DNA from 3 places in the Streptomyces sp. TLI_185 genome. Region 3 is predicted to be linked to each of the others. Evidence: predicted binding sites of a transcription regulator. Region 3 holds the regulator's gene; each other region holds the start of a gene.
The links. Region 3 encodes HspR, which represses chaperone genes until heat shock. Its sites were predicted from a motif close to TTGAGNNNNNNNNNCTCAA; they were not measured.
Positions count from the first base shown of each region.

Region 1: a site for HspR is predicted at 6,414-6,432, ahead of lon (endopeptidase La). Genes of this name have one in related genera too.
Region 2: a site for HspR is predicted at 7,907-7,925, ahead of dnaK (molecular chaperone DnaK). Genes of this name have one in related genera too.

Region 1 is NZ_RKRB01000001.1:6,759,062-6,768,771, reverse strand. Features, by position in the region: gene EDD92_RS31330 (hypothetical protein) at 1-361, shown strand, start outside; gene cseB (two-component system response regulator CseB) at 399-1,076, shown strand; gene EDD92_RS31320 (HAMP domain-containing sensor histidine kinase) at 1,073-2,323, shown strand; gene EDD92_RS31315 (MarR family winged helix-turn-helix transcriptional regulator) at 2,349-2,840, opposite strand; gene EDD92_RS31310 (lysozyme) at 3,076-3,900, shown strand; gene lon (endopeptidase La) at 3,977-6,391, opposite strand; gene EDD92_RS31300 (rhomboid-like protein) at 6,669-7,463, opposite strand; gene EDD92_RS31295 (hypothetical protein) at 7,608-8,042, opposite strand; gene EDD92_RS31290 (hypothetical protein) at 8,039-8,413, opposite strand; gene EDD92_RS31285 (AAA family ATPase) at 8,494-9,710, opposite strand, start outside.
Region 2 is NZ_RKRB01000001.1:8,349,515-8,359,224, reverse strand. Features, by position in the region: gene EDD92_RS38500 (4a-hydroxytetrahydrobiopterin dehydratase) at 1-6, opposite strand, end outside; gene EDD92_RS38495 (ADP-ribosylglycohydrolase family protein) at 141-1,220, opposite strand; gene EDD92_RS38490 (helix-turn-helix domain-containing protein) at 1,251-2,087, shown strand; gene EDD92_RS38485 (helix-turn-helix transcriptional regulator) at 2,203-3,066, shown strand; gene EDD92_RS38480 (SAM-dependent methyltransferase) at 3,108-3,920, shown strand; partial or broken gene EDD92_RS38475 (molybdopterin-dependent oxidoreductase) at 4,217-4,612, shown strand; gene narJ (nitrate reductase molybdenum cofactor assembly chaperone) at 4,778-5,272, shown strand; gene narI (respiratory nitrate reductase subunit gamma) at 5,269-5,991, shown strand; gene dnaK (molecular chaperone DnaK) at 5,995-7,860, opposite strand; gene EDD92_RS38455 (OsmC family protein) at 8,033-8,461, opposite strand; gene EDD92_RS38450 (DUF2201 family putative metallopeptidase) at 8,520-9,710, opposite strand, start outside.
Region 3 is NZ_RKRB01000001.1:5,540,294-5,550,003, reverse strand. Features, by position in the region: gene EDD92_RS25545 (circularly permuted type 2 ATP-grasp protein) at 1-17, shown strand, start outside; gene EDD92_RS25540 (alpha-E domain-containing protein) at 14-946, shown strand; gene EDD92_RS25535 (transglutaminase family protein) at 948-1,802, shown strand; gene EDD92_RS25530 (sugar ABC transporter substrate-binding protein) at 1,869-2,984, opposite strand; gene EDD92_RS25525 (PA14 domain-containing protein) at 3,280-4,938, shown strand; gene EDD92_RS25520 (heat shock protein transcriptional repressor HspR) at 5,025-5,474, opposite strand; gene dnaJ (molecular chaperone DnaJ) at 5,480-6,658, opposite strand; gene grpE (nucleotide exchange factor GrpE) at 6,719-7,372, opposite strand; gene dnaK (molecular chaperone DnaK) at 7,369-9,213, opposite strand; gene EDD92_RS25500 (MraY family glycosyltransferase) at 9,308-9,710, opposite strand, start outside.

The sequences.
Region 1 (9,710 bases), 1.2 Mb from region 3:
GGTGACGACGGTCCCCTGGACGGGGCCGGTGTTCGTGACGAACTTCAACGGCCGGCCCTGGCAGCACCCCAAGGAGATCGAGACGCAGTTTGTCCTCCTGGGCAAGCTGACATGGCGGGACTGGGGCTCGCCCCGGGCGCGGGCCACCGGCGTCGCCAGGGACTCGAGCTGCCTGTCCGGCTGCCCCGACGGCTTCGACAACCCGCCGCCGAGCTACCGGGTCAACGTCGTCCTGAGCGATCTGGCCAGGCGTGGGACCGTGGCGTTCTACAGCCACATGACCCTTACCCCCGTACATCCCCCGGCGCCGTCCTGGGCGAAATACAGCGCCGATACGGACCTGGAAGTACCGAATGCCTGAGTACGGCACGGGAGAGGACCGTCGGAGAGGGAACGCGATGCACGCTGCTCAGGAGGTGCTGCTGGTCGAGGACGACGAGCTGATCCGGGAGGCCACGCGGCTCACGCTTCAGGAGCGCGGCTACCGCGTCCGTACCGCGGCCGACGGCCTGACCGGGCTCGCCCTCTTCCGCGAACGACATCCGGACGTGGCCGTCCTCGACATCATGCTGCCGGGCCTCAACGGGGTGAGCGTGGCCGGCCGGATCCGCGAGGAGTCGGGGGTGCCCGTACTGCTGATCTCGGCGCGCAACGACCCGGTGGACGTGGTGCTGGGCCTGGAGGCGGGCGCCGACGACTACGTCACCAAGCCGTTCGACGGCCCGGTCCTCGTGGCCCGCATCCGCTCCCTGCTGCGCCGGGCGGCACCCGCCGAGCAGCCGGATCACAGCCCGCGCCTGCGCTTCGGGGACCTGGAGTTCTGCCCGGCGTCCCTGACCGTGCACCGGGACGGAAAGCCGCTCGCGCTGACCACGACCGAGCTGAAGCTGCTGAGCGAGTTCGCCGCCGCGCCGGGCACCGTGCTCTCCCGGGACCTGCTCCTGGAGCGGGTCTGGGACTACGCCTGGTCCGGTGACACCCGGGTGGTGGACGTCCATGTGCAGCGCCTGCGCGCCAAGATCGGCCGGGAGCCGATCGAGACGGTGCGCGGCTTCGGCTACAGGCTGCGCCCATGAGACGGCCCGCCTTCAAGAACCTGCGGCCGCCCACCTTGAACGTGGGAGCGAAGGTCGCCCTTGCCGTCGCCGCCGCGGCCCTCTGCGTGGCGGGCGCGATCGGGGTGCTGGTGCACCGGACCACCGCCGCCGAACAGCTGGCCACCGCCCGCTCCGGCCTGGACCAGCAGCTGCTGAGCGCCGCCAAGGACCACGCCGACGGACGCCCGTCGGACGCCAGGGTCGACCCCCCTGATCTGCCCGGCCCGTTGGCACGTGCCGTGCCCGACGGCCTCCGGGTGACCTACCTGCAGGAGGGCGGCAAGGAGCCGGTGCTGTGGGCGGCGACCCGGCTCTTCGACGGGACGGTGCTCGCGATCCGCCGTTCCTACGGCCCCGAGGAGGAGTCGCTGGCCGCACTCGACCGGACGCTGGCGGCCACGGGCGCTGCCGTCACCGTCCTGGTGTCCCTGGCCGGACTGGTGCTGGGGGTGCGCATGGGACGGCGGGCCACCGTCGCCGCGCGTACGGCGGAACGCATCGCCGACGGCGACCTCGACGCCCGGGTCCGCCCCCACGGCCATGACGAGATCGCCCGGCTCGCCGCCTCCGTCAACACCATGGCGGACGTGCTCGGCGCCCGTCTGGAGGCCGAGCGCCGGGTGACCGCCGACATCGCGCACGAACTGCGCACACCGGTCGCGGGCATGGCGACAGCCGTCGGCCTGCTGCCGCCCGGCCGGGCGTCCGAGCTGGTGGCGGGCAGCGTGCAGAAGTTGCGCGGGCTGGTGGAGGACGTGCTGGAAGTGGCCCGGCTGGACTCCCAGGCGGCGGCGGTGGAGACCGAGGAACGTGAGGTCAGCGCGATGACCCGGCGCGCGGTCGCCGGGCTCGACGACGTGCGCGTGACGGTGGTGACGGACGCGGTCGTGGCCACCGACCCGCGCCGCGTCGAACGCATCCTGGCCAACCTGGCCGCCAACGCCCTGCGGCACGGTGCCCCGCCCGTGGAGATCGAGGTCGACGGCCCCGTGGTCCGGGTCCGCGACCACGGCCCCGGCTTCCCGCCCGATCTGCTCGCGGTGCTGCACACCTCCGGCCCCCAGCGCTTCCGCACGGGCTCCAGCACCGGCGGCACCGGCCTCGGCCTGACCATCGCCACCGGCCAGGCCCGCCTGCTCGGCGCCCGCCTGACCTTCCGCAACCGTCCGGAGGGGGGCGCGGAGGCGACCCTGCGCCTCATCGAGGACGGCGGCGCCGACGCCTGAGGGGCGGTCGGGTGCCGGGTGCAGCCTACTTCTCCATCCCCCGGTTCAACTCCCCCAGCAGCCGCGCCAGTTCCGCCACCTCGCGCCGGTCCCAGTGGGCCAGCTGGCTGACGTAGCGCGCCCGCCGGGCGTCACGGACCTTGCTCACCCGGCGGTGCCCCTCGTCGGTGAGGCGGACCAGCCAGGCCCGCCCGTCCGCCGGGTCGGGCTCGCGGGCGACCAGGCCCAGGTCCTCCAGGGCGCGCAGCTGGCGGGACATGGTGGCCTTGCCCACGCCGATGTAGGCGGCGAGCTCGGTGGCGCGCAGGCGGTCGTGCTCGTCGAGGCGTACGAGGAGGCCGTACGCGGCGGACTCCAGGTCGGGGTGGACCTCGCGGGCCATCTCGCCCTGGCTGGCCCGGGCGCGCCGCAGCAGAACGGTCAGTTCGCGCTCCAGGGACAGGTACTCCTGGTCCGCGCCACTCGGTGACGTCTGAGCCGGAAGTCGGCGCTCGTCCCGGTTTCCGCCTTCGTGCACGTCAGCCCCTGCCTCGGTTTCCCGATCCTGAAAGTTTCCGCCAGACCCCGTCGTTGCCGCAGCTCCACAAGTATTTCGCAGGGCTAGACCAACGGCAGCCTCCGGCCCCCCTTCCCACCCGCTCTTCCACGTGCGTAGCTTCCTTACCAGGCAATGGCCGGCTTGCCCACGCCGACGGCACCTCGGCACTTCAGCGCTTCCTCACCGAGCATCACCGAGCCTTCGGAGGCACGCTATGCCCGTGCACAGACCCGGATCGGTTCGCCCCCGGCGCCTCTTCCGCGCCGGACTCCTGCTCGCCGCCCTCTCCCTTGCCCTGCCCTTCGCCGTCCCGGCCTCCGCCGCAGACGGGCCCGCCCGCGGCTCTGCTCACATGGGCATGGGCGTCCTCGCCCACGACGGCCGGCGCGGCACCCCTTCCCCCACCGCCGTCACCCAGACGGAGGGTGTCGACGTCTCCGCCCACCAGGGCAACGTCGCCTGGTCGACCCTGTGGAGCAGCGGGGTCAAGTGGGCCTACACGAAGGCGACCGAAGGCACGTACTACACGAACCCGTACTTCGCCCAGCAGTACAACGGCTCGTACAACGTCGGCATGATCCGCGGCGCGTACCACTTCGCCACCCCCGACACCACCAGCGGCGCGACCCAGGCGAACTACTTCGTCGACCACGGCGGCGGCTGGTCCAAGGACGGCAAGACCCTCCCCGGCACCCTCGACATCGAGTGGAACCCGTACGGCGCCGACTGCTACGGCAAGTCGGCGAGCGCGATGGTCAGCTGGATCGCCGACTTCCTGAACACGTACAAGGCGCGTACGGGGCGGAATGCCGTGATCTACACGGCCACGAGTTGGTGGAGCGCCTGCACGGGGAACTACGCGGGGTTCGCCTCGGCCAACCCGCTGTGGATCCCCCGGTACGCGTCGGACGCGGGGACACTGCCGGCGGGGTGGAGCTACTACACGATGTGGCAGTACACGTCGTCCGGTCCGACCGTAGGGGACCACGACAGGTTCAACGGGGCGTTGGATCGGGTGCAGGCACTGGCCAACGGCTGATCCTCCGCCCGTACGTACGGGCGGAGGCCCGGGCCTCCCTCACGGGACCCGGGCCTCCCCTATCCGGTTGCGTCCGTCACGCCGCCACCGGAACCTCCGGCCTCGCGTCGCTCGTGGCGGGCGCGAGGGCCAGTTCCAGGACCTGGCGGACGTCGGTCACGGCGTGGACGTCGAGCTTGTCCAGCACCTCCGCGGGGACGTCGTCCAGGTCGGCTTCGTTGCGCTTGGGGATGATCACCGTGGTGACACCCGCCCGGTGTGCGGCGAGCAGCTTCTGCTTCACGCCGCCGATGGGCAGGACCCGGCCGGTCAGCGAGACCTCGCCGGTCATCGCAACGTCCGTGCGGACCAGGCGGCCGGACAGGAGGGACGCCAGGGCCGTCGTCATCGTGACGCCCGCGCTGGGGCCGTCCTTCGGGACCGCGCCCGCCGGGAAGTGGATGTGCACTCCACGGTCCTTCAGGTCCGCGACCGGCAGCTCCAGTTCGGCGCCGTGGCTGCGCAGGAAGCTCAGCGCGATCTGCGCCGACTCCTTCATCACGTCGCCCAGCTGGCCCGTGAGGGTGAGGCCCGCCGCGCCCGTCTCCGGGTCGGCCAGGGACGCCTCTACGAAGAGGACGTCGCCGCCTGCTCCCGTGACCGCGAGACCCGTCGCCACGCCCGGGACCGCCGTGCGGCGCTCCGCCGGGTCCTGAGCGGACTCGGGCACGTGGTGCGGCCGTCCGATCAGGTCGCGCAGGTCGCCGTCCGTGATGGTGAACGGCAGCTCACGGTCGCCCAGTTCGTGCTGCGCCGCGACCTTGCGTAGCAGCCGCGCGATCGAGCGCTCCAGGGTGCGGACGCCCGCCTCCCGGGTGTACTCGCCGGCGAGTTTGCGCAGCGCGCCCTCGTCGACGGCGACCTCGTCGGACTGCAGTCCCGCGCGCTCCAGCTGACGCGGCAGCAGGTGGTCGCGGGCGATGACGACCTTCTCGTCCTCGGTGTAGCCGTCCAGGCGGACCAGCTCCATACGGTCGAGCAGGGCCTCCGGGATGGCCTCCAGGACGTTCGCCGTGGCGAGGAAGACGACGTCGCTCAGGTCGAGTTCGACCTCCAGGTAGTGGTCGCGGAAGGTGTGGTTCTGCGCCGGGTCCAGGACCTCCAGGAGCGCGGCCGCGGGGTCGCCGCGGAAGTCCGAGCCCACCTTGTCGATCTCGTCCAGCAGGACGACCGGGTTCATCGAACCGGCCTCCTTGATGGCGCGGACGACACGGCCGGGGAGGGCACCGACGTACGTACGGCGGTGGCCGCGGATCTCGGCCTCGTCGCGGACGCCGCCGAGGGCGACCCGGACGAACTTGCGGCCCATGGCGTGCGCGACGGACTCGCCGAGCGAGGTCTTGCCGACACCGGGCGGGCCGACGAGAGCCAGTACGGCACCGCCGCGCCGGCCGCCCACGACACCCAGGCCGCGCTCGCTGCGGCGCTTGCGCACCGCCAGGTACTCGGTGATGCGCTCCTTCACGTCCTCCAGGCCGGCGTGCTCGGCGTCGAGGATCGCCTTGGCGCCCTGGATGTCGTACGCGTCCTCGGTGCGCTCGTTCCAGGGGAGTTCGAGGACGGTGTCCAGCCAGGTGCGGATCCAGGAGCCCTCGGGGGACTGGTCGCTGGACCGCTCCAGCTTGTCGACCTCTTTGAGCGCCGCCTCGCGGACCTTCTCCGGCAGGTCGGCGGCCTCCACGCGGGCTCGGTAGTCGTCGGACTCCTCGCCGTCCTGCTCGCCGTTGAGCTCGCGCAGTTCCTTGCGTACGGCTTCCAGCTGGCGGCGGAGCAGGAACTCGCGCTGCTGCTTGTCGACGCCCTCCTGGACGTCCTTGGCGATGGTCTCGGCGACATCCTGCTCGGCGAGGTGGTCGCGCAGGTGCTGGGTGGCCAGCTTGAGGCGGGCGACCGGGTCGGCGGTCTCAAGGAGCTCGATCTTCTGATCGGTGGTCAGGAAGGGCGAGTAACCGGAGTTGTCGGCGAGCGCGGAGACGTCGTCGATGGCCTGCACCCGGTCGACCACCTGCCAGGCGCCGCGCTTGCGCAGCCAGGCGGTGGCAAGGGCCTTGTACTCCTTGACCAGTTCGGTGACGTGACCCGGCAGCGGCTCGGGCACACTCTCGTCGATCCTCGTCCCCTCGACCCACAGCGCCGCACCCGGGCCGGTGGTGCCGGCGCCGATCCGCACGCGGCCGCGGCCGCGGATCAGGGCGCCCGGGTCACCGTCGGCGAGCCGGCCGACCTGCTCGACGGTGCCGAGCACGCCGGTGCCCGGGTAGCTGCCGTCGATGCGTGGCACCAGCAGGACCTTGGGCTTTCCCGGCTCGGAGCGGGCGGCGGCCTGGGCGGCCTCCACCGCGGCGCGTACGTCGGTGTCGTTCAGGTCCAGCGGAACCACCATGCCGGGCAGCACGACCTCGTCGTCGAGCGGCAGCACGGGCAGGGTGAGCGGTGTGGACGTCGAAGCCATGATCTACCCTCCGGCAGTCAAGTTGAGTTATGCCGACTCAATGCACGGCGCTCCGCTAATGTTCCCGGGGCGCCGTTCGCTGTCAGCGATCACGGCGGTGAAGTGGGCGTTGCTGGGGGCTTGCAGCCCCCGGACCCCCGCCTTTCGGCCTGAACGGCCTCGTCCTCAAACGCCGGACGGGCTGAAAAACATCCCCGCGCCCCAAAGGGGCGCGGGGCTGTGTCGATAAGCGGCTCCGCCGCGTGGGCGCGACCAGTCACGACGGCGCGGCGCACGATCAACGACCCGTTGCGGCACTCCCAGCGGAGCGCTCCGTCGCCGTGCGGTACCAGCGGCGGATCATCGGCCAGGTCGCGATGCCTATGGCCAGCGAGATCAGATGGCCCCAGTTGGTCATCGGGTCCGTGAACTCGATCAGGTCCTCGACCAGCATGCTGCCGAACAGGACCAGCACCGGCCAGCGCAGCCAGGGCGTCAGCAGCCCGGCCAGGGCGCCGACGCTGGCGGCGACGCCGAAGCTGATGCCGTAGTCGAGGCGGTGCAGGGAGCTGTCGGGGAGGTGGCCGACGAGCACGGCCAGGCCCACGGGGACCTCGGTCGCGAGTGTGGCCAGGACATGGCCGAGCAGGAAGACGACTGCGGTGCGCGCACCGCCTATCCGCCGCTCCAGCGCCGTCAGGACGAGCAGGAAACAGATCGCGTACGGCGACGCGAGCCCGCCCGCGATCCACAGCGCGCTGGCGAGCAGCACCAGCACGGGCGTCTGCACGAGGTGCGCGACGTCCGTGCTGGAGGCCTGGTACAGGGTGACCACGAGGGACGGGGCGGCGTACGTGGCGAACACTGAGGTGAGGGCCAGGACCGCCGCGTAGGCGAAGGTGAACGGCGTACCGGTGGGGGTCGGCAGGAGGCGCCAGGGGCGGAGGGTGGGGGCCGCGGGGACGGGCACCTGCACGGTCGGTACGACGAGGGTGGCCGCGCCGCGCTGACGCGGCATGGCGTCGAGGAGTCCGGACACGTCGGGAAGGGGCGCGACCGAGGGTTCGTTGTCGGCCGTCGCGATGGGTTCCACGTTGCGGCGCTCCTTCCGTTGCGCCCCACCCTTCGCAACCACAGGGGTCCCTGTCTGTGACCGACGCCACGCGAGAGGCGATTCACAGCAACCTCTCATGCTTTTCTTGCATCAGAGGACAACCCCCGCTTCGAACGGGTTTCCTCACGGCCTCAGCAGGTCGACCTCCCTCGTGTGGGCAGCCTGTGTCGCCGGGTCCCAGTCGCCGGTGCAGTACACGGACGCCTCGCTGATGGCGCCGTCGCGGATGTCGGCGCGCATCAGCTCCCTGCAGTACCAGGTGCCGCCGTGCTCGTCCTCCCACTGCTCCTCGAACTCGAGGACGAGGCCGGTGGGCGTGGCGTCGACGCGGTGGCGCGGCACGGTGCCGAGGAAGGGGTGACTGCGGCGGCGTGCGGCGACGAGATCGTCGCGGCCGGAGGCCTGCAGCCGCCACTGAGGGACGGTCAGGTCGAGGAAGACGTCGTCCGTGAACAGCCCCTCCGGGGCCGTGTTGGTCTCCAGGAATCGCACGAAGAGGTCGGCGAGTTCCTTCACTCGGGTGCCGGTGTCGTCATCGGTGTCGGTGTCGGTGGTCATGACTGCGCTCCCGCGAGGTTGCGGCCGACGACCTCCATGGTGCGGTTCAGCTCCGCGGTGGGGCTGAACTCGACGATCTCGGTGCCGGCGAAGATCAGGGGGAGATGGCCGGGGGCGCCGTAGTAGGCGTCGCCGGCGTGGAAGACCTCGTCGTGGTCGGCGTACCGGAACACGATCCGGCCGGAGACGACCTGGCCCCAGTGCGGGCACTGGCAGCGGTCGTCGGGCAGGCCCCGGAAGAGCGGGGCGGGGTCCATGTCCTCCTTCATCGACTCGTACGAGACGGTGTACGGGCCGAGCTGGGCGTAGCGCCCCTCGATGACGGGCTCGTCGACCTTGAGTTCGGCCTCGGCCTTGGTGGTGCGTGGCATGGTGTCCTGCCTTCCCTGGGTGCTTTCGGGTGCTTCACCCAGGAGGCGTGAGATCGGACATCACGGTGTGGGACGGGGCCTCACAGCCGCCACTCGGGCGTCCGTTCCGGCTGGTAGACGCAGAGAGTGCCGGTGTGCAGGGCGGTTTCGAGGTGCCGGCCGAGTTCGGGGTGGGCGGCGGCGATCCGCCGCACGGCGGCCCGGATGCGGGCGGTGACGGTGGTGCGGGCGCGCTCGGCGTCCGATCCGGTACGGCGCACCCGGCCGCCGATGCCGTACGCGGCCGCGAGCTGCCCGACCAGGGCGTCCCGCTCGACGGCGATCCGCTCCGACCGTCCGGCGTCCCCGGCCTCGTCGGCGTCCCGGGCCTCCTCCTCCAATTCCCGCAGCCTGCGCCGGTAGGCGGCCCGCGCGGCGGCGTCGACGACCTCACCGGTGTCGCCCTGCGGATGCAGGCCCTCGACGTGCTCCCCCTTGGCGGCCGGTGCCGCCAGCTCGACCGCGGGCACGGGTGTGCCGGGACGTGCGAGCAGGACGGCGATGTCGTTCAGCCCCTTGCTGTCGGGGAGACGGATGTCGTGACCGGCGTAGCGGAGGTGCCAGAGGGGGCCTTCGCGCTGGAAGAGCGAGGGGCTGGAGGTATCGGGCGGAGTGTCGGCCTTCGCCCCGCCGCCCCGCCCCCTGCCGGTCGTCTCGCCCGCCATGCGCTCTGCCAGTGCGACCGCACCCGCCGCCCCGGCCGCCCGCAGTGCCCTCTCGCGGTGTTCGCGGGCGCGGTCCGGGTCGCCCATGGCCGCCGCCAGCAGCGCCAGATGGCGGTCGACCGGGCCGCGCACCGCAGCACCGATGCCCTCCACCGCGAACAGGCCGGCGTACGGGGCGAGGAGGTCGTAGAGGGCGGGCGCGCAGGGGTGGGAGCCCACGGCGGCGACCGTCTCCGCGGCCTGTGCCAGCATCGGCAGCCACTCGCTGTCCCTGGGCGCACCGCCGAGCCGGGGTGCGACGGCCGACAGACGGCGCGCGGCCTCGTCGAGCCGGCCGGACTGTGCCGCCACGAGCGCGAGTGCGACGCGGGGCCAGAGCATCGGGGAACGCTCCAGCTGGGCCGCCTCCCCCTGCACCCGCTCCAGCCCGGCCGCGTCGCCCGTCTCGGCGTACAGGCACCAGCGCTGGGTGACGGCGAGCATCGCCGCGTTGGCGCTGCCGGCCCTGCGGCCCAGTTCCTCGACCTCGTCGAGCGCGGCGGCGCACGCGTCGTACCGGCCCTCCATCAGGGCCCGCGCCCCACGCCACAGGG
Region 2 (9,710 bases), 2.8 Mb from region 3:
GGGCATGGGCTCGCTCCTTTCTCGGCACCGGGTGCTTCTTCAGCGTGCCACAGCCACTGACTGCGGTCCTGGTCAGAAGGGTCCCCCGGGGGCAGGCCGGGGACACCTCCGGGCGGAGAGGAACGGCTGCCCCGGGCGCCTCAGAGCCACTGGTGCAGGAACTCCGCCGCCAGGTCGTCCGCGATCGCGGCGATCCTGGCCCTGCCCTCGACCTGCTCGACCCACTCGTGCGGCAGGCGGACGTCTCCGTGCACCGCACCGACGAGGTTGCCGCAGATGGACCCGGTGGAGTCGCTGTCGCCGGAGTGGTTGACGGAGAGCAGCAGGGCGGCCCTGACGTCGGGCTCGGCGAGGGCGCAGTAGACGCCGATGGCGAGGGCCTGCTCGGCGACCCAGCCGGCGCCGAGGTTCTCGACGTTTCCGGCCGTCGGCGGTCCCTGCGCGGCCAGGTCGAGGGCCTTTTCCAGGGCGGCCGTCGTCTCCTCGTGGCCGGGATGACGTGCCAGCAGTCGGAGCGTGCGCACTACCGCGCCCTCCAACGAGTCCCCCTTGACGACATACGCCACGGTCGCGGCCAGCGCGCCGGCCGCGTAGTACCCGGTCGGGTGGCCGTGGGTGATCTGGGCGCCGCGGGCGGCCATGTCGAAGGCCCCCTCAGCGGAGTTGATCAGGCCGAAGGGGGCCGAGCGCATCACGGTGCCGCAGCCCTTGGAGTCGGGGTTGACCTGGCCGGGCTTGCCGTCGAGCGCGAGCCACGGGTCGGGGGTGTAGGCCTGGGCGACCCCGGAGAGGCAGGCGTTGCCGGGCGCACGGCGGGCGTACAGCCAGGGCTCGTCGATCAGACCGCCCGTGGGGGCGCCCTGCTCCGGGCCCGGCCTGGACTGGGTCTTCAGCCAGCGCTCGTACGCCTCGCGCAGCATCTGTGCCCAGGCGCCGCTGATCCCCCTGATCCGCTCCCGGGCGTGCGCGTGGATCAGGGCCTCGACGGTGAACAGCGTCATCTGCGTGTCGTCGCTGATCAGGCCCATCGCGCCCTGCGCACCGGGCACGAACCCGGTCACCCCGCGTTCGCCATGGACCGTGCGGATGCGGTCCAGGGACAGGAACTCGATCGGATAGCCCAGCGCGTCCCCGACCGCCCCGCCCAGCAGACACCCCCGCACTCTGGCCCGGTACACCGCCGCCGCCTCCAAGGTCGGGTTCTTCTGCGGCCAGCTCATGATCTGCGCTCCTCGACTACGGTCGTACGTATGACCATTGTCGCGACGGGAACCAGCGCCTCGGCCACCGCCCCCACCGACAAGGGCGTCGGCCCCCTCCTACGGTCCTGGCGGGAGCGCCGCCGGATCAGTCAGCTGGAGCTGGCGCTGCGGGCCGACTCCTCGGCGCGGCACATCAGCTTCATCGAGACGGGCCGTTCGCGGCCGAGCGAGGAGATGGTGCTCAGGCTCGCCGAGCATCTCGACGTCCCGGTGCGGGAGCGCAACTCCCTGTTGCTGGCGGCCGGTTACGCCCCGCACTACCCGGAGACCCCGCTCGACTCGCCCGCGCTGGACGCCCTGCGCCAGGGCATGGAACGCCTCATCCAGTGCTACGAGCCCTACCCGGCGCTCGTGGTCGACTCGGTGTACGACGTGGTCGCGGCCAACCGGGGCATGATGATGTTCCTGGACGGCGTCGCGGAGTCGCTGCTCGAACCCCCGCTGAACGCCATGCGGTTGACGCTGCACCCCGAGGGTCTCGCGCCGCGGATCCGTAACCTCCCGGAGTGGCGCGGGCATCTGCTCGCCCAGATGGAACGGGAGATCGCCCTGCACCGCTCCGCGCCGCTGCGGGCGCTGTACGAGGAGGTGGCGGCCTACCCGGTGCCCGATCCGGAGCACAGCCACGACCACGAACCTGCGGAACCCGTCCCCTACTTCGCGCTCCCGATGCAGATCGAGCACGAGGGCCGGACGCTGTCCTTCGTCTCCTCCATCTCCACCTTCAACACCCCCATGGACGTGACGGTCGCCGAGCTGGCCATCGAGACGCTCCTTCCGGCCGACCCGGCGACGGTCAAGTACCTCCAGTCGCTGATGCCCTGACGGGTGTCCTCCGGACGGCCCGCGTGGCGAGCGCCTCACCACCGAACCGTCGAGACTGTCACCGGAACATGGCACACTGCTGCGCGGTTACTTCGGCGCGTAGGGGAGGCGTGGCGTGAGTGAGCGGCGTCCCGCGCCCACCGTGGGCCAAGTGGTGCTCGGAAGGCGCCTGCAGGAGCTGCGGGAGGCGGCCCGGCTCAAGCGCGAGGAGGCCGCACGCGTCCTGCGGGTGGCCCCCGCGACCGTACGGCGGATGGAGATGGCCGAGGTCGCCCTGAAGATCCCGTACGTCCAGGTGCTGCTGGAGACGTACGGCGTGCCGGACGACGAGGCGGCCGCGTTCGTCGCCCTGGCCGAGGAGGCCAACCGGCCGGGGTGGTGGCAGCGGTTCCACGACGTGCTGCCGGACTGGTTCAGCCTGTATGTGAGCCTCGAGGGCGCCGCCGGCATCATCCGCTCCTACGAGCCGCACTTCGTTCCCGGGCTGCTGCAGACCGAGGCCTACGCACGTGCGGTGATGGAGGCGGGCACGGTCGGGCAGACCGGTCCGGAGACCATCGACCGGCATGTGTCGCTGCGGATGGCCCGGCAGCGGCTGTTGGAGCGCCCGGACCCGCCGCACCTGTGGGTGATCATGGATGAAACGGTTTTGCGGCGCCCGGTGAGCCTCCGCGGCGAGGTGATGCGCGAGCAGCTGGACAAGCTGCTGGAGTTCGCCGAGCGGGACCGGGTCACGCTGCAGATCGCGGAGTTCAAGGACGGCCCGCACCCGGGGACATACGCACCCTTCACCCTGTTCCGCTTCGGCGAGCCCGAGCTGCCGGACATGGTCTTCACCGAGTATCTGACCGGCGCCCTGTACCTCGACTCGCGCAAGGAGGTCTCCGCGCATCTGGAGGTCCTCGACCACATGACGGCGCGCGCCGCGTCGGCCCAGCGCACCAAGAAGATCCTGCGGGAGCACCGCGAGGACTGCTGAGTCACGCACCGCACCTGTCCGACTGGAGGAGAAGACGCCGCATGACCGGATCCGACGCCGCACCACAGATCGACACCAGTCGGCCGCACCCTGCCCGTGTGTACGACTGGTGGCTGGGCGGCAAGGACAACTACCCGGTGGACGAGGAGCTGGCCCGGAAGATCCTCGCCCTGGACAGCAGCGCGGTGCGTGGGGCGCGGGCCAACCGGAGGTTCATGCGCCGGGCCGTCCGCGCCGTCGCCGAGGCCGGGATCCGCCAGTTCCTGGACATCGGCACGGGCATCCCCACCGAACCCAATCTGCACCAGGTGGCGCAGGACGTGGCGCCGGAGTCCAGGGTCGTGTACGCCGACAACGACCCGATCGTGCTGCGGCACGCCCAGGCGTTGTTGCGCGGCTCCGAGGAGGGCCGCACCGACTATGTGCACGCGGACGTGCGGGACATCGACACCTTGCTGCAGCAGGCCGCCGAGTCGCTGGACTTCTCACGGCCGGTCGCGCTGTCGCTGGTCGCGCTCACCCACTACCTGGGCGGGGAGGCCGACGGCGACGACGTCCACGGCCTGCTGCAGAAGTACGTCGCGGCACTCGCCCCGGGCAGCTACCTGATCCTGTCGCAGGTCACCCCCGACCTGAACCCGGAGGCCATCGCGAAGGCCGCCGCTGCCTTCCAGGCCGGTGGCACCCCCTTCTATCCGCGCTCGATCACCGAGTTCCAGCGGTTCTTCGAGGGGCTGGAGCTGCTGGGGCCGGGCGTGATCCCGGTGACCGGGTGGCGGCCGGAGGCGGAGGACGTGGCGGCACAGGCGGAGGGCGTCGTGCCTGTGTACGCGGGGGTGGCCGTCAAGAGGTGACGTCGAGTGGTGTGTGACATAGCACTGCCCGGTGGTATGTCACATAGCACTGTCCCGTGGTACGCGACATAGCACGGCCCGTGCTGCATGACATAGCACTGTCCCGTGGTACGCGACATAGCACGGCCCGTGCTGCATGACATAGCACCACCGGTGGTATGTGACATGGCACAGCCGGTGGTATGTCACATACCACCGGCCGCCTCCCCCCAGCACCCGTACGGGTGCCATGAACAGGTGCGTTCCCCCGCCCGCCCCTAGCGTCGAAGCACAGGGCGAGCAAGGGAGCGACGCACGTGGCCGACACGCGAATACCGCCCGCCGAGCCGGGAGCGGCCCTGCTCCGCGCAGGACGGTGCTTCCGCCCCGGAGCCACCGCCCCCGACCGGCTCAGCATCGCGCTCACCGGCGGACGCCAGGCCGACGCCTTCCATCAGACGGACTACCCGTCGGTGGACCCCGACCGGCCCGAGTACGAACCCCGGGGCTGCCCGCGCGGCGCCGCCTTCAAGGGCGGCCTGGTGCAGGCGAGTTGGGACGACGCCGTGGAGATCGTCGCCGCCGCGCACGTCCACACCATCAGGACGTACGGCCCCGACCGCATCGCCGGCTCCTCCCCCATCCCCGCGATGTCGATCGTGTCGCACGCGACGGGCGCCCGCTTCCACTCGCTCATCGGCGCCCCGGTGCTGCAGGGGGCTGCAGGGCTGCAGCCTCGACTACCAGGGCGCCGGTGCGGGCGGCGACGGGCCGTTCGGCCGGGACCCGGGACGCAGGCGGCTGCCGGTGTCGGTGTCGGTGGAGAACTTCCACGCCCTGCGCGGACGCCGGACCACGGATGAGACCAAGGAGACCTGATGCCCTCGGACGCCGTGCTGTACCAGGCGGCAGCGCTCTGCCTGACCTATCCCGACGACGACTTCCGCGCCCGGCTGCCGCTGCTGCGCGAAGCGGCCCCGCAGCTGCGGGAGTTCACCGACCACGCGGCCGTCACGCCGCCCTGTGAACTGGCCGCCCACTACGTCCAGGTCTTCGACTTCAAGAACCGGCACAGCCTCTATCTGAGCTGGTGGCGGGACGGGGACACCCGGCGGCGCGGCATGTCGCTGGTCCGCTTCAAGGACGTCTACCGCGCCGCCGGCCTGGAGTTCACCGGCGAGGAGCTGCCCGACTTCCTGCCCGCCGTTCTGGAGTTCGCGGCCCGTACCGGGAACACGGACATCCTCACGGAGCACCACGAGGCCCTGGGGCAGCTCCGGGCCGGGCTCACCGCCTTCGGTACCCCGTACGCGTCCGTCCTGGATGCCGTATGCGCCACACTGCCGATCCCCCACCCGGAGGTTCGCTCATGACCACGCTCCTGTGGGGCGTCCTGCCGTACGTCGCCTTCGCCCTGCTCGTCGCCGGCCTGATCTGGCGCTACCGCTACGACAAGTACGGCTGGACCACGCGTTCGTCGCAGGTGCACGACTCGAAGCTGCTGAACATCGCCTCCCCGGCCTTCCACTACGGCATCCTCTTCGTACTCGCCGGCCACCTCGTGGGCCTGTTCGTCCCGAAGTCGTGGACCGACCCGATCGGCGTCGGCGAGCACACGTACCACGTGTTCTCGCTCTACGGCGGGACAGCGGCCGGCGCGCTAGCCGTCGCCGGGGCCCTGCTGCTCGTCCACCGCCGACGCACGCACGCCCCGATCTTCCGGGCGACGACCGTGAACGACAAACTCATGTACGTCGTCCTGCTCGCCGCCATCGCGATGGGCATGGCCGCCAAGCTCACCCACAGCACCGGCGACGGATACAACTACCACGCCTCCATTGCCCTTTGGGCCCGCAGCCTGTTCACGCTCCAGCCGAAGACCTACCTGATGGAGGGCGTGCCGGTGCTGTACCGGGTCCACGCGACGATCGGCATGGCTCTGATCGCCCTGGTTCCGTACACCCGCCTGGTCCACATGTTCAGCGCGCCGGTGCAGTACCTGTTCCGGCCGTATGTGGTGTACCGGAGCCGCGACCCCAGGCAGCTGGGGTCGCGGCCGGAGCGGCGTGGCTGGGAGAGGACGGGCGTCTGACGGTTATGCCGCGCCGCCCTTCGTGTCGCGGTCCTCGTCGACGATCTCGGCGTCGACCACGCCCTCCTCGTCCTGCGGTGCGGCGCCCTGCTCGGTGCCGCTGCCGGAGCCGCCCTGGTCGGCCTGGGCGTACATGGCCTGCCCCATCTTCTGGCTGACGGTGGCGAGCTTCTCGACGCCGGTGCGCAGCTCGTTGGTGTCCGCGTTCCGTTCCAGCAGGCCCTTGAGCTCCGTGGCGGCCGTCTCCACCTCCGACCTGGTGTCGGCGGGGATCCGGTCCTCGTTGTCCCGGATGAACTTCTCCGTCTGGTAGACGAGTTGTTCGGCCTGGTTGCGGGTCTCGGCGGCCTCCCGGCGCTTGCGGTCCTCCTCGGCGTACTGCTCGGCCTCCCGCATCATCCGGTCGATGTCGTCCTTGGGGAGCGCCGAGCCGCCGGTCACCGTCATCTTCTGTTCGCGGCCGGTGGCGAGGTCCTTGGCCGACACATGCATGATGCCGTTGGCGTCGATGTCGAAGGCGACCTCGATCTGCGGGACGCCGCGCGGGGCCGGGGGCAGACCCGTGAGGTCGAAGACGCCGAGCTTCTTGTTGTAGGCGGCGATCTCGCGCTCGCCCTGGTAGACCTGGATGCCCACCGAGGGCTGGTTGTCGGTGGCCGTCGTGAAGATCTCCGAACGCCGGGTCGGGATGGTCGTGTTGCGCTCGATCAGCTTGGTCATGATGCCGCCCTTGGTCTCGATGCCGAGGGACAGCGGGGTGACGTCGAGGAGCAGCACGTCCTTGACGTCGCCGCGGATGACGCCCGCCTGGAGGGCCGCGCCGACGGCCACGACCTCGTCGGGGTTGACGCCCTTGTGCGGGTCCTTGCCGGTGAGTTCCTTGACGAGGTCGGTGACCGCGGGCATCCGGGTCGAGCCGCCGACGAGGATGACGTGGTCGACGGCGGACAGTTTGATGCCGGCGTCCTTGACCGCCTGGTGGAAGGGGGCCTTGCAGCGGTCGAGCAGGTCGGCGGTGAGCTCCTGGAACTGGGCGCGGGTCATCTTCTCGTCGAGGTGCAGCGGCCCCTCGGCGGAGGCGGTGATGTAGGGGAGGTTGATCGTCGTCTCGGACGAGCTGGACAGTTCGATCTTGGCCTTCTCGGCGCCCTCGCGCAGTCGCTGCACGGCCATCTTGTCGTTGCCGAGGTCGATGCCGTACTGCCCCTTGAACTTCTTGACGAGGTGCTCGACGATCCGCTGGTCCCAGTCGTCGCCGCCGAGGTGGGTGTCGCCGTTGGTCGCCTTGACCTCGATGACGCCGTCGCCGATCTCCAGCAGCGACACGTCGAAGGTGCCGCCGCCGAGGTCGAAGACCAGCACGGTCTGCTCCTCGCCGCGGTCGAGGCCGTAGGCGAGGGCTGCGGCCGTCGGCTCGTTGATGATCCGCAGGACCTTGAGGCCCGCGATCTCCCCGGCTTCCTTGGTCGCCTGCCGCTGGGAGTCGTCGAAGTACGCCGGTACGGTGATCACCGCGTCCGTCACATCCTCGCCGAGGTAGGACTCCGCGTCCCGCTTCAGCTTCTGCAGCACCCGCGCGGACAGTTCCTGCGCCCGGTAGCGGGTGCCGTCCACGGAGCCCTGCTCGGGAAAACGCCAGCTCGTGTCGCCCATGTGCCGCTTCACGGAGCGGGCGGTCCGCTCCACGTTGGTCACGGCCTGCCGTTTGGCGACCTCCCCGACGAGCACCTCGCCGTTCTTGGCGAAGGCCACGACCGAGGGTGTGGTCCTGGCCCCCTCCGCATTCGCGACGACGGTGGGTTCGCCGCCCTCCAGCACGGCCACCACCGAGTTCGTGGTCCCCAGATCGATCCCGACCGCACGTGCCATCTCCGTCCCCTTCCGCCAGGGCACTCCTCACACACCAGCACAAAACTTGAGTGTGCTGTTGTCAATGCCGCGTACTCCGGGTACCCGGAAACGACGTACCCGGAAACGACGGTGCCGCGCCCCCTGTCTCGGGGAGCGCGGCACCGGACGACGTCAAGGACGCACGGGGGCGTCAGGCAAGCTTCGCCGACAGGGTGATCGTCGTGCCGGTGAGGGCCTGGCTGACCGGGCAGTTCTTCTTGGCGTCCTCGGCGGCGGCGACGAAGGCGTCGTTGTCGATGCCGGGGACCGTGCCCTCGACGGTCAGGTGGATGCCCGTGATGCCCTCGCCCGGCTGGAAGTTCACGTCGGCCGAGGTGATGAGCTTGGTGGGCGGGGTGCCGGCGCCGGCCAGGGCGTGCGACAGCGCCATGGAGAAGCAGCTGGAGTGGGCGGCGGCGATCAGCTCCTCGGGGCTGGTCCTGCCGTTCGCGTCCTGGGAGCGCGAGGCCCAGGTGACCGGCTGCTCGGCGATGGCACCGGAGGAGTCGAAGGAGACGACACCGTTGCCCTCGAGCAGGTTGCCTTCCCAGACGGTGTGTGCGGAGCGCGTGGTTGCCACGATGAATCCCTTCGAATTCTGCCTGTTCCTGTAGGACACCATCCGATCACATTCCGGCTCACTGCACCCGGAACACCGGGCCACGCGCGGAGAACGGCAGGCGCGCCCCCTGAGGGATCAGATACGCGTGGTCGCGCCGCACCCGCAGCACGTCGCACCAGCCGTCCGTAATGACGAGGACGGGCGCGCCGGGCGGGAAGTCGTCCGCGCGGTGCAGGAGGTCGATCCCGGGCTGCAGGACCGTACCGCCGCGGCCGTGGACCCGTACCCGGTCGGCGATCTCGGTGACCGGCACGTAGCCGGCGTCGTGCGGGGCCGCGTCGCAGAAGACGACGCGAGCGGCCGGCACCTCGCGGGCCTCGGCGTAGGAGGCGATGGCTCCGAGGGCCTTGCCGAGCAGGGTGCGGTCCATGGAGCCGGAGGTGTCGAGGACCACTCCGAAGGTGCAGCGGGCTGTCTCCTCAGGCGGGAAGTAGCGGCCCGCACGGGGGATGTCGGGGATGGAGGACTGACGGCGGGAGGGGCGGGCGTACGACCGCACGGGCTGTGGGCTGGGTACGAACTCGTCGAACCAGCGGGCGAGTCGGGCGTCCCAGGGCAGGGGCGGGTGGCTGAGCGCGCGGATCTCCTCGACCAGGCCGCCGGGGAGGAAGCCGCGCTCCTGCTGCTGGTGCAGGTCCAGGCCCTGGCTCAGGCCACGGCGGTAGAACTCGTCGAGGTCGACGTAGTCGCGCGGGCTGCCGAGCGGACCGCCGAGGATGTCGCCGACGCCCTTGCCGCGCAGCGTGGCCAGGCGCCGCATCCGGCGCAGGTCGCCGGCGATGCGGTCGTAGACCTCCTCGGCGGACAGGTCCTTCAGCTCCGGGTCGTACAGCAGCCCTTCGGGCATCGTGCCGACCTGCATCTCGCAGAGCCAGCCGTTGATGACGTAGTCGCAGGCGATGTTGAACAGGTACGGGTCGCGGGTGCCGCAGCGGTCGCCGTGGCGCAGGGCGGCGTGCAGCATCTCGTGGGCGAGGATGAACCGCCATTCCTCGTCGTCGAACCGGCGCAGCGGGTTGATGTAGATCTCGGCTGCCTCCGGGTTCACCGCGGCCACGGAGATGCCGTGCGCGCGGGCGAGTTCGGCGTCGGCGACGAGGGTGATGCCGGCCGCGATGCCGCCGAGCAGCGGGTAGGAGGAGATGAACCAGCTCAGGGCCTTCTCCCAGGGGCGTGGCGGGACCACTTCCCCGTCGAGGGAGTCGCG
Region 3 (9,710 bases):
GGGCCCAACAGCAGTGAACGACGTGATCCTGTCCCGGATAGCCGAGGCCCTGACCTGGACCGGCCGCTACGTCGAGCGCGCCGACGCCACGGGCCGCATCCTCGACGCGTATCTGCACCGTCTGCTGGAGGACCCCTGGCGCGACGAGGACGTCGCCTGCCGGTCGCTGTACGCGATCCTCGGCATGGACGCGGGCGGCGCACGGGTGGACATGCAGCAGGTCCTGGACCAGCTCGCCTTCGACGCCCGCTCGACGGGCTCCATCGAGGGGGCGCTGGGCGCCGCCCGGCTGAACGCGCGCAGCGCCCGTGAGGCCATCTCCTCCGAGATGTGGGAGTGCCTCAACTCCACCTGGCACGCGCTGGCCGACCAGCGGCTGGCGGCCCGCCGTACCGGCCCGTACGCCTATCTGGAGCTGGTGCGCCGCCGGGCCGCGCTCTTCTTCGGGCTCGCCGACTCGACCATGAGCCGGGACGACAGCTGGCGTTTCGTGGTGCTGGGGCGCAGCCTGGAGCGGGTGGACATGACCGTACGGCTGCTGTCCGTGCGCGTGCTGGACGCCGTGCACGCGCCCGACTGGCCGACGCTGCTGAGCGCTTCGGGCGCCGACGAGGCCTACGCGCGCGTGTACGGCGGTTTCGGCGACACCCCGCGAGTGGCCGAATTCCTGCTCCTGGACCGGAACTTCCCGCGCTCGGCCCTGCACGCACTGACCACGGCGGAAGAGTGCCTCACCGCTCTCGGCCGCCCCCGCCAGGACCCTGCGCGCCGCCCCATCGGACGGCTCCGCACCCGTCTCGAGTATCTGGACACGCACGCTCTGGAGAACCAACTGCCCGCGCTGCTGGGCGACCTGCAGCATGCCTGCATGGCCTCCGCGGACGCGGTGGCCGAGCGGTTCTTCCCGTACCAGGGGCCCATCGAGTGGGCCCAGGAAGGAGCGTGAGATGACCGCCGAACGCGTACGCCGCCTCCGTATCAAGCACACCACCCGGGTCTCCTACGCCCAGCCCGCGGCCTCCTCGCACAACGAGGTCCGCATGACCCCGCTGACGCTGCCGGGCCAGACCACCCTGGACGCGCGGGTCACCGTCAACCCCACCGCCCCCACCTGGTCGTACTGGGACTACTGGGGCACCCAGGTCACCGGCTTCGACCTGATGGACCCGCACGGCGACCTCACCATCACGGCCTCCAGCCTGGTCGAGACGTCCCCGCCGGAGGCGCTCCCGCCCGCGCCCACCTGGGCCGAGGTCGCCGAACGCACCGCGAACTCCCGCCTGTTGGAGTTCGCGAGCCCGACCGGCCGTACGACGGTCCCGGCGAAGCTGGTGAAGAAGGCGCGGAAGGCGGCGGCCGGTCTCGACCCGCACGAGACGGCGGTCGCGGTCTCGGAGCTGGTCGCCGACCGGGTGTCGTATCTGCCGGGCGCCACCAGCGTGAACACCTCGCCCGCGGAGGCCTGGGAGCAGGGCGCGGGCGTCTGCCAGGACATCACCCACCTCACCGTCGCGCTGCTGCGGGGCGTGGGCCTGCCGGCCCGTTACGTCTCGGGTTACCTCCACCCGGAGCGCGAGGCCGAACTCCACCGGCCCGTCGCCGGGCAGAGCCACGCCTGGATCGAGTACTGGGCGGGCGACTGGTGCGGCTACGACCCCACCAACCGCACCCGCGCCGACGAGTCCCACGTCGTGGTGGCCCGCGGCCGCGACTACGACGACGTCACCCCGCACAAGGGCATCTACCGGGGAGTGGCGGGCGGTCCGCCGGACGTGTCGGTGGTGTTCACACGGGTGGGGTGAACCGAACCGAAGGCGTAGGGCCGGGGCGCAGCCGCCCCGGCCCTTTCAGGTGCCGCCCGCCTGCGCCTACTTGAGGCCGATCGCCGAGCACTCCGAGGCGAACTTCGACGTGCAGATCTGGGAGACCTTGTAGATGCCGTCCGCGACGACCGTCGACTTGATGTTCTTCCTCGTCAGCGCGGTCACGGTGACGAGCTGCGCGGGGATGCCCTTGTCGGTGGGGCTGTCGACGGTGTCCTGGGTGAGGGCGTCGAACTCGATCTCCTTGCCCTGCACCTTGGCCACCGCCATCTGGGCGGCCGCCGCCGCCTCCTGCGGGTACGACTTGTACACGCTCATGTACTGCTCGCCCGAGACGATCCGCTGCACGGCCGCAAGTTCCGCGTCCTGGCCGGTGAGCGGCGGCAGCTTCGTCACGCCGGCGTCCTCCAGGGCCTTGACGATGCCGCCTGCCATGCCGTCGTTGGCGGAGTAGACACCGACGATGTTCTTCTTGCCGATCGCGTCGATGGCCGCCTTCATGTTGGCCTCGGCGTTCTTCGGGTCCCAGTCCTTGGTGTCGTACGACTTGGCGATCGTCACCTTGCCGTTGAGCTCGGACAGCGCGCCCGCCTTGAACTGCTTGGCGTTCGGGTCGGTGGGCGAGCCGTTCATCATGACGATCTTGTCGGAGGTGTCGACCTCGCTGCCCAGCGCCTCCAGCAGGGTGCGGCCCTGGACCTCGCCGACGAGTTCGTTGTCGAAGGAGATGTACGCGTCGATCGGGCCCTCGGCCAGCCGGTCGTAGGCGATGACCGGGATACCGGCGTCCTTCGCCTTCTGCACCTCACTGGCGATGGCGTGCGAGTCCACGGCGTCCAGCAGGATGATGTCGACCTTGTCGTCGATCATCTTCTGCATCTGGGCCGCCTGCTTGGCCGCGTTCTGGTCGGCGTTCTGGTAGTCGACCTTGCCCTGCTGCTTGGTGAGCGAGGCGACCTGCTTCTTGATGATGGGGTAGTCGAAGTCCTCGTACCGGGTGTTGGCCGTCTCCGGCAGCAGCAGCCCGATGGTGACGTCGTTGCCCTTCGTGGGGCTCGCCGAGCTGCTGTCCCCCGACACGTTCAGCACGCCGCAGGCGGAGAGCGACAGAGTCATCGTGGACGCTGCCACGGCGATGGCGGTACGACGCGTGGAACGCATGGAGGAGCTCACTTCTGGTGTCTTACGGACGCGGGCGCAACTTGCGACCCAGGTGACTGAAAAGCCAACGCGGAGCGGCCCCCAGGCGTCAAGCGCAACTACTTAACGAGTGCGCAACGCAACACTCCGCCGACCATGTAAAGACATGACGGAAACGTCTCCAAAGGTCCTTTACGGACTCTCCATGCAACGGCAGGCAATCGGCAGGCAAAGATCCGTACAACCAACCCGATTCCTCACGAGTCGTGATCACGGCAGCTTGCATCAGCCGTTCCCATCCCGACCAGAGGACCGAATGAACCCAGCCAGATCCACGACCGCCGCGGCCACGACCGCCGTCGTGCTCGCCACCGCGGCCGGTCTGCTCTCCGCGACGGCCGCCCCGGCCGCCGCCGCGACCACCTGCACCTCGCCCGTGTTCAAGCGCCAGTTCTTCGCGAACACGTCGTTCTCCGGCACCCCGAAGAAGACGGACTGCGACGCTGCGATCGACCAGAACTGGGGCACCTCGGCCCCCGCCTCCGGCCTCCCGAGGGACAACTTCGGCGTCCGCTGGACGGTGACGAGGGACTTCGGCTCGGGCGGCCCCTTCGCCCTGCCGGTCGCGACCCAGGACGGCGTCCGCGTCTACCTGGACGGCGTGCGCAAGGTCGACCTCTGGAAGAACGTGTCCACGACGGTGAAGAAGACCGTCAACGTCACGATCCCCTCCGGCAAGCACACCTTCCGCATCGACTACGTCAACTGGACGGGCACGGCGAACGTCTCCTTCGCCTACAAGCCCCGCACCTCCGCCGACGTCGACAAGGTCAAACCCCTTGCCCCGACGGGGATTTCGGTCACGTACGACCCCGCGACCGGCAAGGCGAAGCCGGCCTGGGCGAAGAACAAGGAGATGGACCTCGCGGGCTACCGCGTCTACCGGCGGCTCAAGGGCACGTCGTTCGGCGCTACGCCGCTTGCGACGACGACCTCGACGTCGTACACCGACACGAGCCTGCCGGTGACCGGCGACACGTACTACTACGAGGTGCGTGCCTACGACAAGGCGGGCAACGCCTCGGCGGGTTCGGCCGACCAGGGCGTGACGACCGCCGACCGGACGGCGCCCGGGCAGGTCACCGGCCTCACGGCGAAGGGCACCACGGCGGGCAACACGGTTGCGTGGGAGCCCTCTTCGGCGGCGGACGTGCACCACTACGAGGTGTGGGGCGCGCCGGAGGGGCAGCAGGATCCGGACGGGCCCGAGACCGTGTTCGGGACGTCCTTCACGGACGTCACCGCCGGGACGGGTACGGCCTACACGTACACGGTGCACGCGGTCGACGGCGCCGGGAACGTCTCCCCGGTCTCCGCAACGGTGACGGCCACGCGCCCCGAGCCCAGCGGCACGCCCGCCCCGAGCGGGCTGACCAGCGTCCTCTACGACGACAGGACCGAGATCCACTGGGTGCTCCCCGAGGACGCCCCCCAGTACCGGGTCTACCGCCGCACCGACGGCGGCTGGACGGCCATCGGCAATCTGCAGGGCGGCTGGTGGGAGGACCGCCTCGCCCCGGCGGGCAAGGCGTCCTACTACGTCGTCGCCGTGGAGGCCGGTACGGGCGCCGAGTCGGCGCCCTCCGCGGAGATCACCGTCGACCGGCTCGCCCGGGCCACCCCGTTCGGCCCGGCCGCACCGCAGCTGACGCTGGACTTCGCCGGGATTCCGGCGCGCTCCCCCATCAAGGTCACGGCCAAGCCCGGCGCCGGTGACGAGGGGCGGGTGCTGAAGGGCTACTCCTGGGAGATCAGCGGCGCCTGCGGCGACAGCGGCACCCAGCTGTCCACGACCGGCTCCATCTCCTGGACACCGCCCTACAACGGGCCGTGCACGGCCACCGTGTACGCCGTGGACCCCTACGGGCGGCAGAGCGAGCAGAGCTCCTCGCTGGAGTTCTTCGTCGGCCGCTGACACCGGTCACCGACACACGCCGGCATACGGAAGGGGCCCGGAGGTTCAACCTCCGGGCCCCTTCGACTGCTTGACGCGCCGGCCACTCAGTCGGACTGCTGCCGCTTGGGCCGCCACACCACCAGCGCGCTGGTCTGCTGCACCTCCTGGTACGGGACCAGATCGCGGCGGTACGACGCATGCACCGCCGCCTCGCGCTGCTGCATCGCCGCTGCCGCGCCCTCGACCGCCGTCTGGAGTTCGGCGACGCGCTGCTGGAGCGCGGCGACCTGGTTCTCCAGTTCGATGATCCGCTTGATGCCCGCCAGGTTGATGCCCTCGTCCTGCGACAACTGCTGGACGGTGCGCAGCAGTTCGATGTCGCGGGCCGAGTAGCGCCGGCCCCGGCCGGGGGTGCGGTCGGGCGAGACCAGGCCGAGGCGGTCGTACTGGCGCAGGGTCTGCGGGTGCAGGCCGGAGAGCTGGGCCGCCACCGAGATGACGTAGACCGGGGTTTCCTCGGTCAGCTCGTACGGGTTGCGTCGACGGCCGTCCATCTCTGTCATGCTCCCTTCGCGGCCTGGAACAGCTCCGCCCGCGGGTCCTCGCCCGCGGTCGCCTCGCGATACGCCTCGAGTGCGTCACGAGCCTTCCCCGTCAGGTCCGCCGGGACACTCACCTCGACGGTGACCAGGAGGTCGCCGCGGGTGCCGTCCTTGCGGACCGCGCCCTTGCCGCGGGCGCGCATGGTGCGGCCGTTGGGTGTGCCGGGGGGCAGCTTCAGGGTGACGGGCGGGCCGCCCAGGGTGGGGACCCTGACCTCGCCGCCGAGCGCCGCCTCCGCGAACGTCACGGGGACGGTGACGGTGAGGTTGTCGCCCTTGCGGCCGAACACGGGGTGCGCGTCGACATGCACCGTGACGTACAGGTCGCCCGCCGGGCCGCCCCGCTCGCCCGGTGCGCCCTTGCCGCGCAGCCGGATGCGCTGGCCGTCCGACACCCCGGCCGGGATGCGGACCTGCATGGTGCGCGAGGACTTGGCGCGGCCGCTGCCCTTGCAGACCTCGCAGGGGTTCTCCGCGATCAGGCCGCGGCCCTTGCAGTCCGGGCAGGGGTCGGTGAGCGAGAAGCCGCCGCCGGAACCCCGCGCGACCTGGCCGGTGCCGACGCACGTCGGGCACACCCGCGGGTTGCCGTTCGCGTCGCCGGTGCCCGAGCAGGCCTTGCAGGGTGCCTGCGAGGACATGCGCAGCGGGACCGTCGCCCCCTCGATCGCCTCGGTGAAGCTGAGGCTGACCTCGGTGTCGATGTCCTGGCCGCGCCTGGGCTGCACCCGGGTGGTGCCGGAGCTGCCCCGGTTGAACAGGCCCCCGAAGACGTCACCGATTCCGCCGCCGAAGCCTCCGGAACCCCCGCCGCCCTGGGCGCCGCCTCCGAAGAGGTCGCCCAGGTCGAAGTTGAAGGAGCCGCCTGCGCCGCCTGGCCCGGGGCGGAAGCCGCCGTTGCCGAAGAGGGCGCGGGCCTCGTCGTACTCCTTGCGCTTCTTGGGGTCGCCGAGTATGTCGTTCGCCTCGGAGATCTCCTTGAAGCGCTCCTCGGCCTTGGCGTTGCCCTTGTTGGCGTCCGGGTGGTTCTCGCGGGCGAGCTTCCGGTACGCCTTCTTGATCTCGGCCTCGGTGGCGTCCTTGGGGACGCCGAGGACCTTGTAGTAGTCCTTCTCGATGAAGTCCTTGGTGCTCATCCCCGACGCCCCTCCTCTCTCATCGATGCAGCGGTCGGTACTGCTGCGACCGGTTCAAGCTCAGCCCTCGTCCGGGCCACCGCTCTCCTTGTCGTCGGCCGTCTCCGCCTCGTCGGCCTTGACGGTCTGCGCCCCCGGCTGGGGTTCGGCGACGGCCACCCGCGCGGGGCGGATGGTGCGCTCGCCGAAGCGATACCCGGGCTGCAGAATCGCCACGCACGTCGTCTCGGTGACGTCCGGCGCGTACGAGTGCATCAGGGCCTCGTGGATCGTCGGGTCGAAGGGCTCGCCCTCCTTGCCGAACTGCTGCAGTCCCATCTTCGCCGCAACGGTCTCCAGCGACTCCGCGACGGACTTGAATCCGCCGACGAGTTCGCCGTGGTCCCGCGCGCGGCCGATGTCGTCGAGCACGGGCAGGAGCTCGGTCAGGAGGTTCGCGATGGCGATCTCCTTGACCGTGATCCGGTCCCGCTCCACACGGCGGCGGTAGTTCTGGAACTCGGCCTGGAGCCGCTGGAGGTCCGCGGTGCGCTCTTCGAGCGCCTTGCGCACCTGGTCCAGCTGGGCCGTCAGGCCTGCGATCTGTGCTGCGTCCCCGGCCGGGGCCGCCCCCTCCCCCGAGGAGGGGGAGGCGGCCTGCGGCTCGGCGTCTTCGGGGGTGGCGCCGGAGGGGACGTCGGGCTTCTCGTCGAAGCCCGGGGTCTCCTCCGTCACGCGGCACCGTCCTTGCGCTCGTCGTCCACGATCTCGGCGTCCACGACGTCGTCGTCGGCCTTCGGGGCCTCGGCGCCCGCGGCGCCGCCGGCGGCGGCCTGCGAGGACTGGGCGTCGGCGTACATGGCCTGGCCCAGCTTCTGCGAGACGGCCGCGACCTTCTCGGTGGCGGTGCGGATCTCGGCGGTGTCCTCGCCCTTGAGCGCGGTCTTCAGCTCCTCGACGGACGCCTCGACCTCGGTCTTGATCTCGCCCGGGACCTTGTCCTCGTTGTCCTTGAGGAACTTCTCCGTCTGGTAGACGAGCTGCTCGCCCTGGTTGCGGGTCTCGGCGGCCTCGCGGCGGGCGTGGTCCTCCTCCGCGTACTTCTCGGCCTCCTGACGCATCCGGTCGACCTCGTCCTTCGGCAGCGAGGAGCCGCCGGTGACGGTCATCTTCTGCTCCTTGCCCGTGCCCAGGTCCTTCGCGGTCACGTGCATGATGCCGTTGGCGTCGATGTCGAAGGCGACCTCGATCTGCGGGACACCGCGCGGGGCCGGCGGCAGACCGGTCAGCTCGAACATCCCGAGCTTCTTGTTGTACGCCGCGATCTCGCGCTCGCCCTGGTAGACCTGGATCTGCACGGACGGCTGGTTGTCCTCGGCGGTGGTGAAGATCTCGGACCGCTTGGTCGGGATCGTCGTGTTCCGCTCGATGAGCTTCGTCATGATGCCGCCCTTGGTCTCGATGCCGAGGGACAGCGGGGTCACGTCGAGGAGCAGGACGTCCTTGACCTCACCCTTGAGGACACCGGCCTGCAGGGCGGCGCCGATGGCGACGACCTCGTCCGGGTTGACGCCCTTGTTGGCGTCCTTGCCGCCCGTCAGCTCGCGGACGAGCTCGGCGACGGCGGGCATACGGGTGGAACCGCCGACGAGGACGACGTGGTCGATCTCGTTGATGGAGATGCCGGCGTCCTTGATGACGTTGTGGAACGGCGTCTTGCAGCGCTCCAGCAGGTCGGCCGTCAGCTGCTGGAACTGAGCCCGGGTGAGCTTCTCGTCCAGGTGCAGCGGGCCCTCGGCGGACGCGGTGATGTACGGCAGGTTGATCGAGGTCTCGGTGGACGAGGACAGCTCGATCTTGGCCTTCTCGGCAGCCTCACGCAGACGCTGCAGGGCCATCTTGTCCTTGCCCAGGTCCACGCCGTGACCGCCGGCGAACTGCTTGACCAGGTAGTCGACGATGCGCTGGTCCCAGTCGTCACCACCGAGGTGGTTGTCGCCGTTGGTGGCCTTCACCTCGACGACGCCGTCACCGATCTCCAGCAGGGACACGTCGAAGGTGCCGCCACCGAGGTCGAAGACGAGGATCGTCTGGTCGTCCTTGTCGAGGCCGTACGCGAGCGCGGCCGCGGTCGGCTCGTTGACGATACGAAGGACGTTCAGACCGGCGATCTCGCCGGCCTCCTTCGTCGCCTGACGCTCGGAGTCGTTGAAGTAGGCCGGGACGGTGATGACCGCGTCGGTCACCTTCTCGCCCAGGTAGGCCTCGGCGTCCCGCTTGAGCTTCTGCAGGATGAACGCGGAGATCTGCTGCGGGTTGAAGGGCTTCCCGTCGAGCTCGATCTTCCAGTCCGTGCCCATGTGGCGCTTCACGGAACGGATGGTCCGGTCCACGTTCGTGACCGCCTGGCGCTTGGCGACCTCGCCGACGAGCACCTCACCGTTCTTCGCGAAGGCGACGACGGACGGCGTGGTCCTGGCACCCTCGGCGTTGGTGATGACGGTGGGCTCGCCGCCCTCCAGAACGCTGACGACGGAGTTAGTCGTGCCCAGGTCGATGCCGACCGCACGTGCCATGGTGAATTCCTCCAGCTGACTTGAGTGGAACGGACTCAAGTGTGCACGACGCCCGCCGATGGGTCAACAGACCTGAGTCGGACCGACTCAACTCTTATCCGTTCCTTACACGCAACTGGCCGCTGACCTGCGTCGATTGTGTGGGCACGGACCGCCGGAGGCCGTACACAGGCACCCGAAGGAGCATGAGGACGACGACGAGTGCCACCGCCCCCACCCAGTACACGCCGGACAAAGCGGTCCACCCGATATGCATGAGCACCCCGACGAACACCGCGGCGAAGGCCCCGATTCCGGGCAGCACGGTCGCCCCCTGCGGGGTGAGCCCCAACCGCCGCAGCCGGTGGGCGACATGGTCCGGCCCGCCGCGCAGCAACGGCCGCCCGGCCAGCCGCCGCGACAGGACCACGAGGAGTACGTCGGCGCTCGCCAGGGCGGTGAGCGAGAACAGCACTCCCGCACTGGGGGCGAGCCCGTAGCCCGCCCGGGTGAACACC